3 regions of the Butyricicoccus pullicaecorum genome follow, and region 1 is predicted to be linked to each of the others. Evidence: predicted binding sites of a transcription regulator. Region 1 holds the regulator's gene; each other region holds the start of a gene.
What was found. The regulator Rex, encoded in region 1, represses fermentation and respiration genes when NADH is low (regulators of the CRP and FNR family bind a similar motif). The targets are predictions, from matches to a motif close to ATTGTTAANNNNTTAACAAT.
Positions count from the first base shown of each region.

Region 2: a site for Rex is predicted at 982-1,001, ahead of B5F17_RS04910 (acyl-CoA dehydrogenase). Genes of this name have one in related genera too.
Region 3: a site for Rex is predicted at 1,151-1,170, ahead of gap (type I glyceraldehyde-3-phosphate dehydrogenase). Genes of this name have one in related genera too.

Region 1 is NZ_NFKK01000012.1:84,398-87,677, reverse strand. It holds gene B5F17_RS10425 (hypothetical protein) at 1-754, opposite strand, end outside; gene B5F17_RS14870 (hypothetical protein) at 823-996, shown strand; gene B5F17_RS10415 (redox-sensing transcriptional repressor Rex) at 1,042-1,686, opposite strand; gene B5F17_RS10410 (isocitrate/isopropylmalate family dehydrogenase) at 1,720-2,874, opposite strand; gene B5F17_RS10405 (aconitate hydratase) at 2,890-3,280, opposite strand, start outside.
Region 2 is NZ_NFKK01000004.1:65,544-68,823, reverse strand. It holds gene B5F17_RS04915 (HAMP domain-containing sensor histidine kinase) at 1-887, shown strand, start outside; gene B5F17_RS04910 (acyl-CoA dehydrogenase) at 1,193-2,338, shown strand; gene acrB (acryloyl-CoA reductase electron transfer subunit gamma) at 2,363-3,163, shown strand; gene acrA (acryloyl-CoA reductase electron transfer subunit beta) at 3,183-3,280, shown strand, end outside.
Region 3 is NZ_NFKK01000008.1:60,367-63,646, reverse strand. It holds gene B5F17_RS08190 (ATP-binding protein) at 1-958, opposite strand, end outside; gene gap (type I glyceraldehyde-3-phosphate dehydrogenase) at 1,257-2,285, shown strand; gene B5F17_RS08180 (SLC13 family permease) at 2,412-3,280, shown strand, end outside.

The sequences.
Region 1 (3,280 bases):
GCCACTGGATCAGGCACAACACGCCAAGCGCCGCTACCTGCGCGATACGCCAACGACGCAGATAATAAAACGCTACACCCAGCAGCACAAACAGAAAACCGCCTTCTACATTCATCAGGTTTGGCACAAAAATCATCATGATCTGCACGCCGCGCTGTACCACAGGGAACATTCTATTTGTAATCTCGCCTGTTTGTGCATCAAACATTCCGGTCATTGCGATGTATGCGCCACACTGCACTGCAAAGGAAGCCACAAAATAGAATAAGCCAGCCAGCCCCATTCCAATTTTCCTGACCGCCCGTTCCTTCTGCCCTGCGCGTATCAGTTCAACAGATGTAACAGTCAGTACCACCAGGAACATTGTGCCGAACATGCCGTTTAGTATAATTATGCCGCTGGGCTGCGCAAATTTCTGACTGATCCAGTTGTTACACAGGTTCATAAGCACCCAGCCGATATACAAGCGCAGCATATAGTTTTTCCGGCTATGCGTATAGAAAATCCCCTCTGCACAGAAAACATAAAAAGCGGCGCAGCAAACCGGCCAATCAGATGAAACCAATCCGGAATACCCATGCCAGCCGGCAGATATGCCGCCAAATGGTCCATCGTCATCGTAATCAGCGCAAATAATTTGAGCTGGAAGCCATTGCATCCCCCAAATTGTCTTTTTCCCAGCGTCATTGTCTTCACGATAATCCTCCTTCGTATTATTGTACTGTTGTATTACATTATTAGTACAATAATCCATTTTTTCTTTTATGTCAAGGGCTTATTCTACTTTTTTTGGGGCATACTGAACTATGAGGTGAGAACACAATGAAACAGTATCAAAACCTGGGCGAAATGCTCACGACCGATCCAAAGATCTTTGAATATTACACCAGCCTGCCGGAATATATCCGAGGCATGATCGGACATCGCAGCGAAAATATCCATACCGAAGATCAATTGCGCGGCTATGCCGACAAACTGCTGCGTGGCGACAATTAAGGGCAAAAAAAAGAACGCCATTCAAACTGGCGTTCTTTTTCGTTTTTAAGATTGTGCTTCGCTCTGATTGACCTGGTAGCACAACGTCATTAAATTGTCTGAAAAATGCACGTTTTCAACCGGTACACCCAGATTTTCCAAGTGCAAATCTTCGCCTGTGAAATTCCACAGTCCGCGCACGCCATGCTCCACAAGCTCACGCGCAAGCGCGGGTGCGATCGCATGCGGTACGGTCAGAACCGCAATATCCGGCTTATGCTGATCGACATACGCATACAGTTCGGACACGTCACGCACGGTCACGCCGTTCATGCCGCTGCCGATGACCATACGGTCACTGTCAAACGCACACAGCAATTTAAATCCATTGCTCTCAAAGCTGAAATTCTTAATAAGCGCCCGACCCAAGTTGCCCACACCGATGAGTACCGCGGTGTGCGCGCGCTTGAGTCCCAGAATGTCCTCCAGCCCTTCGCACAGCTTTTCGATGCTGTATCCATAGCCCTGCTGGCCAAAACCACCGAAACAGTTAAAATCCTGACGGATCTGGGAGGCGGTCAGACCCAACATCTCCGCTAACTTACGCGAAGAAATGCGCGTCTCGCCCTTTGCCCGCAGAGAGGATAGGTGCCGGTAATACCGCGGCAAGCGCTGAATCACCGCGCGGGATACATTCTGTTTTTTCTCCATCCGGACAACCTCCTGTCAGGTTTATTTGATCATTTACAGCGACGCAATGGTCTCCAGCACATAGTCGGTGAACTGCTGTGCGGTCGCACCGGTGTCGCGGCCGGTGATCACATACTTCTTCTTCTCAAACATGCAGATATCCAGCGCACGATCGAGCTTCTTTGCCAGCTCGATTTCACCGATATGCTCGAGCAGCATGACCGATGCACGCAGAACCGAAGACGGATCGGCGTACTGTGCACGGCCTTCCTGTACCATACGCGGTGCAGAACCGTGGATTGCCTCAAACATTGCGTAGCGCTTACCGATATTTGCAGAACCTGCGGTGCCAACGCCGCCCTGGATCTCAGCCGCCTCGTCGGTGATGATATCACCGTACAGGTTGGGCAGAACGAATACCTTAAAGTCACGGCGACGCTTGTCGTCAATGAGCTTTGCGGTCATGATGTCAATGTACCAGTCGTCGAATACAACGTCCGGGTACTCAGCAGCGACCTTCTTGCAGGTATCCAGGAACTTGCCATCGGTGGTCTTGATGATATTTGCCTTGGTGACACAGGATACACGGTTCTTACCGGTCTTGTGTGCGTAGTCAAATGCCAGACGTGCGATACGCTCGCAGCCCTGCGAGGTAGCGACCGTAAAGTCGATGAACAGATCGTCGCCAACCTGTACGCCCTGCGAGCCGACTGCATAGCCGCCCTCGGTGTTCTCACGATAGAAGGTCCAGTCGATACCCAGCTCGGGCACCTTGACCGGGCGCACGTTTGCAAACAGGTCGAGTGCCTTGCGCATAGCAACGTTTGCCGACTCGACGTTCGGCCACGGATCGCCCTTACGCGGGGTCGTGGTGGGTCCCTTCAGGATAACATGGCAAGCCTTGAGCTCTTCCATGGTATCGGGCGGAATAGCGCAGCCCAGCTCAGCGCGGCGCTCGATGGTCAGGCCATCGATGACGCGGAACTCAACCTTGCCGGCCTTGACCTTATCTGCCAGCAGCGTCTCAAGGACGTGCTGACCCATACCGGTAATCATCGGGCCGATGCCGTCGCCGCCGCAAACGCCGATGATGATCTTATCGAGCTTGGAATAATCGATAAAATCGCCCTGATCCTTCATTGCCTGAATGCGAGCCAGCTGGCTCTCGATTACTTTTTCAAACTGCTCACGAGTCTTTTCGGGTAACATATCTGCAAATCCTCCTTAGTGCTGCTTCTTTGCGTAATTCAGAGTACCGCCTGCGAGCAGTGCGCCGCGTTGACGGTCGGAAACGTCACAATCTGCCTTGAAGGTACGGCCGCCGCAAACGACGGTAACCTGACCGCCTGCCGCGATCTCCTCACGGATGTTGGGCAGAGAGATGACATCTCCCAGATTGATCTTGTCGTAATCTGCCGGATCGGCAAAGGTCAGCGGGATGATACCCGAGTTGACCAGATTTGCCTTGTGGATACGTGCAAAGGACTTGGTCAGCACGGCACGCACGCCCAGATAGAGCGGAACGAGTGCAGCATGCTCACGGGACGAACCCTGACCATAGTTTGCACCGCCGACGATCACGCCGCCGCCCTGCTCCTGGCAGCGAGCCGGGAAC
Region 2 (3,280 bases), on a different contig from region 1:
AGGTGGCCAAGGCGATGACCCGGCTGGACTTCTCCAAGAAATACGAGGGTGGGCGCACCGACGAGATTGGGCAGCTGGGCGAGTCGCTCAACCTGCTGTCCGACCATCTGGAGGAATCCATCCGCGAGCTGCGCACGTCCAACCAGAAGCTGGCCGAGGAGATCAAGAAGAAGGAACAGGTCGACGAGATGCGCCGTGAGTTCATCATCAACGTTTCGCACGAGCTGAAAACACCCATCGCGCTCATTCAGGGCTACGCCGAGGGTCTGACAGCCGGAGTTGCCGAGTCGCCCGAAGACCGTGACTTCTATTGCACGACGATTGCCGAGGAAGCCGACCGCATGAACACCATGGTGAGCCAGCTGTTGAGCCTGTCGCGGCTGGAACTGGGACGCGAGAGCGTGCAGAGCGAGCCGGTCGACCTGGGTGAGTGCATGCGGCGTGCGGTGGACAAGACCGCGGTGCTGCGCACCGGACGCGACCTGACCGTGACCTGTACGGGCAGCGTGACGATTGAGAGCGACGCGCACCAGATCGACCAGATCATTATGAACTACATGACAAACGCCATTCGCTACACGCCGGACGGCGGACGCATTGCGCTGAGCGTGCAGCGCACCGCGCAGGGCGGCGCCAAAGTGATCGTGTTCAACGAGGGCGAGGGCGTGGCCGAGGAAGAGCTGCCCCGTCTGTGGGACAAGTTCTACCGAACGGACAAGGCGCGCTCGCGCGCATCGGGCGGAACGGGTGTCGGACTGTCCATCGTGCGCGCATCGGCTGCCCTTCTGGGCGGCACAACGGGAGCGGAAAACGTACCGGGCGGCATCCAGTTCTGGGTTGAACTTCCAGCATGTGTGCACGTACCCGCAAACCTGTCCGAGACATGACCGCCTTTTCATCAAGAATTACCCAAACCCCACAACTTGTTGCAAATTTGCAGCTATATGCAACGAGAACCTATAATTTTTACACAAAGAAATACGCGTTAAATTCTTGACAATCTTTTTCCCAGCAGTATAATGATTATAGATGTGCCAAAAACGCACGTTACCAAAACCATACCGCAAGACCCGTATCTTTTCGGTCTGCCCAGCGTTCTGCACGCGCCCAAACGTTCCGGGCGGCAGGCGTGCGGCACGCAGGTGTGGACTGTTACACAAATTTGAACAATTTATTTGGGAGGTTTCATAGCATGGATTTTAGGCTTACCAAAGAGCAGGAAATGATGCAGAAGCTCTGCCGCGAGTTCGCGGTTAACGAGATCGAGCCCCTCGCGGCTGAGATCGACGCAGAAGAGCGTTATCCCTGGGAGACCGTTCGCAAGCTGCAGAAGTACGGCCTGCTGGGCATTCAGTTCCCCAAGGAGCTGGGCGGCTCCGGCGGCGACAACATCTGCTACACCATCGCCATCGAGGAAGCATCCAAGTTCTGCGGCACGACCGGCTGTATCCTGTCGTCCCACGCAACCCTCTGCTGCTGGCCGATCTTCAAGTACGGCACCCCGGAGCAGAAGGAAAAGTGGCTCCGCCCGCTGATTTCCGGCCAGAAGGTTGGCGCATTCGGTCTGACCGAACCCAATGCCGGCACCGACTCCGCTGCTCAGCAGACCATCGCTGAGAAGCAGGAAGACGGCTCCTACATCATCAACGGCTCTAAGGTCTTCATCACCGGCGCAGGCTGCGCTGATACTTACGTCATCTTCGCTATGACCGATAAGTCCAAGGGCAACAAGGGCATTTCTGCCTTCATCGTAGACAAGGATGACCCGGGCTTCTCCATCGGCAAGATCGAGCATAAGATGGGTATCCGCGGCTCCCAGACCGGCGAGCTGATCTTCGAGGACATGCGTCTGTCTGCTGACCGTCTGCTGGGCAAGGAGAACGGCGGCTTCAAGATCGCTATGACCACCCTCGACGGCGGCCGTATCGGTATCGCTGCACAGGCACTGGGTATCGCTCAGGGCGCACTGGACAAGGCGATTGCATACATGAAGGAGCGCGTACAGTTCGGCAAGCCGATCGCTACCAAGCAGGGTCTGCAGTGGATGGTAGCCGACATGGCAACCGAAATCGAGGCAGCTCGTCTGCTGGTTCGCCGCGCTGCATTCAACAAGGATCATGACATCCCCTACACCAAGGAAGCCGCTATGGCAAAGCTGTATGCTGCAGAGGTTGCTATGAAGGTCACCACCCAGTGTGTTCAGATCTTCGGCGGCTACGGCTACACCCGTGAGTATCCGGTAGAGCGCATGATGCGTGATGCTAAGATCACCGAGATCTACGAGGGTACTTCTCAGGTACAGCGTATGGTCATTTCCGGCCAGGTTATCGGCAAGTAAGACTTAAGGAGGATTTACTGAATTATGAAAGCTATCGTTTGCGTAAAGCAGGTTCCTGATACCTCCGGTAAGGTTGCAGTTAATCCGGACGGCACCCTCAACCGCGCCTCCATGGCGACCATCATCAACCCGGATGACAAGAATGCAGTCGAGGCTGCACTGACCCTGAAGGACAACACCGGCTGCGAAGTTGTTGTTGTTACCATGGGTCCCCCTCCGGCAGAGGGCATGCTGCGTGAGCTGCTCGCAATGGGCGCAGACCGCGGTGTACTGGTATCCGGCCGTGAGTTCGGTGGTTCCGATACCTTTGCAACTTCCCAGATCCTGGCAGCTGCAATCAAGAAGATCGGCGTAGACGCTGAGGACGTTGTATTCTGCGGCCGTCAGGCAATCGACGGTGATACCGCACAGGTAGGTTCTCAGATCGCTGAGAAGCTGAACATCCCGCAGATCTCCTACGCAGCAGACGTTAAGATCGAGGGCAAGAAGGTAACCGTTAAGCGTATGCTGGAAGACGGCTACATGACCATCGAGACCCAGACTCCCTGCCTGCTGACCTGCATCAAGGAGCTCAACGAGCCCCGCTACATGTCTGTTGGCGGTATCTTCGACTGCTACCAGAAGCCGGTAGAAGTATACGACTACAACACCCTGAAGGATGATCCGCTGATCGAGGTAGACACCATCGGTCTGAAGGGCTCTCCGACCAACATCTTCAAGTCCTTCACGCCTCCGCAGAAGGGCCAGGGCCGCATGCTGGAAGGCGCAGACAAGAACACTGCTGCCGAGCTGGCTGCAGAGCTGCTGAAGAAGCACATCATCTGATTGAAAGGGGATACTTACAATGGCTGAATTTAACAATACCAATCTGGCTGATTTCTCCGGCGTATGGGTATTCTGCGAGCAGCGCCAGGGCGAGCTGCAGCCGACCGTGCTGGAGCT
Region 3 (3,280 bases), on a different contig from region 1:
TGGCCGGGTCTTCGGGCAGATCGTCCGCAATCGTCACGCGCACGGCCTTGCCCTCGGGTGCACCGACCAGAGACACGCCGCCGCCGTGACGCATGGCAATCTCGCACACGGTCGGCAGTCCCAGACCGGGCGTATGTCCCTCGATGACCGGCGGCAGTCCGCTTGCCGTGCCCACACGCGCACTGGCTGTGCACAGCGCCTGGAACGCTTCCTCAGACAGCACCATACCATCGTCGGCCACCTCAAACCAGACGTGTCCGGGTGCACCGCCCCAGCGCACGGTGATCTGACTGACACCGGGTGCCAAAATCGCATTGGTTAATAGATGATAGAGCGCCATGCGGATGCCGTCCATCTCGCACACTGCGGTCAGATATCGGCCTTCCAGCTCGATCGGGATGGTCGTGCAGCGCGCGGCAAAGCGTACCGTGTCCGCGCACAGTGCACCGATCTCACAGCGCTGCATGGTGCGCGGCAGCGTGGTTCTGCCGTCGAGCTGCTCAATCTCATGCAGCAGACGGCACATGCGCAGCACCGACTTCTGCCGTGCACGCGGCTCGTCCAGTGCTAAAACGGACAGCGCCGCTCGCAGCCTCTGTTCTACCAGCTGGTCGCGCAGCAGCGGACCGGTCTGTGTTTCGGGTTCTATATATATGAGATGACCTTCCGGTCCCGGACAGATGGTAATGGTCACCGTGTGCCCGTCGATCACGTCGCGCGTGCGCATGGTCTCCCCGCGCGCGATGGCGATACGCACCGTGCGCGCAGCCAGCTCACCGAGCACCTCGTAGATCGGCCGCAGCGCGGGCTGACCCAGCAGATCTTCCGCCCGGTCGGTCTGCGCAATAATGCGCCCGGCATCGTCCACCCGGACAAACGCACGGTCGGAGGCATCGAGCGCGTCGAGCATCTGCCGGACAGACCATTCCTGCCCATCCAGAAAATCTCTGAAATCCATATCCAGTTTTCCTCCAAGATTTTTGGCATCCCGCGCACCGCACAAAAATAAAAGGTCATTTTTGTGCAACTTGAATATGCGCATTTTATGCACTATTTTTGCGTAATATTTGGGTAAATTGATTACGTTGATACTATTATAACACGGGCGCTGTGTAGTTTGCAAAGAATATCCTGGAATTTGGCGGCCAAATTTGACAAATCTTTCACATAACAGGGATTGCGAAAAGTCGGGGGTGTGTTGTATAATAATTTCGGCAATGTTGAATACTTGGATTGTTAATAGGAGGAATATTGCAATGGCTATCAAAGTAGGTATCAACGGTTTTGGCCGCATCGGTCGTATGGTTTTCCGCGCTGGTCTGAAGAACCCGAACATCGAGTTCGTCGCAGTTAACGATCCCTTCATGACCCCCGACTACATGGCATACATGCTCAAGTATGACACCATGCATGGTCGTTACGACGGCACCATCGAGTACACCGACGACGCTATCATCGTTGACGGCAAGAAGGTTCAGTTCTTCGCTGAGATGGACCCCAAGAACATTCCGTGGGGCAAGGTTGGCGCTGACTACGTGGTTGAGTCCACCGGCGTTTTCCTGACCAAGGAGAAGGCTCAGGCTCACATCGACGGCGGTGCTAAGAAGGTTATCATGTCTGCTCCTTCCAAGGACGACACCCCGATGTTCGTTATGGGTGTTAACCAGGACGCTTACACCAAGGACATGACCTTCGTTTCCAACGCTTCCTGCACCACCAACTGCCTGGCTCCGATCGCTAAGGTTCTGGACGAGGCATTCGGCATCACCGAGGGCCTGATGACCACCGTTCACTCTGCTACCGGCACCCAGAAGGTTGTTGACGGCCCGTCCAAGAAGGACTGGCGCGGCGGCCGTGCTGCTACCGGCAACATCATCCCGTCTTCCACTGGTGCTGCTAAGGCTGTTGGCAAGGTTTACCCGAAGCTGAACGGCAAGCTGACCGGTATGTCCATGCGCGTTCCGACCCTGGACGTATCTGTTGTTGACCTGACCTGCAACCTGGCTAAGCCCGCTAAGTACGAGGACATCTGCGCTGCTATGAAGGCTGCTTCTGAGAAGCCGCTGTCTGAGGGCGGTCTGAAGGGCGTTCTGGGTTACACCGACGAGGACGTTGTTTCTTCCGACTTCCTGGGCGATCCCCGCACCTCGATCTTCGACGCTAAGGCTGGCATCCAGCTGACCGACACCTTCGTAAAGGTTGTTTCCTGGTACGACAACGAGTGGGGCTACTCCAACAAGCTGCTGATGCTCATCGAGCACATGGCTGAGGTTGACGCTAAGTAAGTTCCTCCCGACAATCGATTTTTCAAAAGGCGCTTCCGCTGGGAGCGCCTTTTTATCGTCTCTCTCCCCGGCGTACGCAAAAATCTGCCGGTCTGTCTCACTTTTTCATATCTTTCGGAGGCCTCCATGCGCTATCATTCCCTGCGCGCATTCGTCCACGGAGAACCGGTTCTGTCCGCCTCCTTGGTCTGCGCGGTCATCTCCATGTTTTTTGCGCCGCCTTCCGCGGCTTATCTTGGTTACATAGACACCCGCGTGCTCATCCTGCTGTTCTGCCTGATGGCAGTCGTGTCCGGTATGCAGAAATACGGTGTGTTCGACCTGCTCGCGCAAAAGCTGCTCGCCGGACGGCACGCGCTGCGCACCATCGTCCTGCTCCTGACCCTTCTGCCCTTCTTTACCTCCATGGCCATCACAAACGACGTCGCGCTCATCACCTTCGTCCCCTTCGCCATTCTGGTACTCGGTCTGGTCGGTCAGCGCGCGCTGCTCATCCCGGTCATCGTCCTGCAAACGGTCGCGGCAAACCTCGGCAGTATGGTCACACCGGTCGGCAACCCGCAAAACCTGTTCCTGTATGCCAGCTATGAGCTGTCTGCCGGTCAGTTCTTCGGCGTGGTTCTGCCCTTTGCACTGGTCAGTCTGGTCGGTGTCGCCGCACTGGCTCTGTGCCGCAAAAGCTGCACCCTGCAAGTCAGCTTTGCCGAACCCAAGCAGATCACCGACGACAAGCGCGTGACCTTCTTCGGTGTGCTGTTCATCCTGTGTCTGCTCACCGTCTTTCATGTCCTGCCCGACCTTGCCCTGCTCGGACTGGTCTGCCTGTCGCTGCTCCTGATCGACCGCGACATCTTCCGCCGCATCGATTACGGTCTGCTGCTGACCTTCGTGTGCTTCTTCCTGTTCGCGGGCAACATCGGCTCGCTGGACGGCGTGCGCACCAGCTTGCAGAACATTGTCAGCAGCTCTCCCCTGCTGGCATCCCTGGCTGCCAG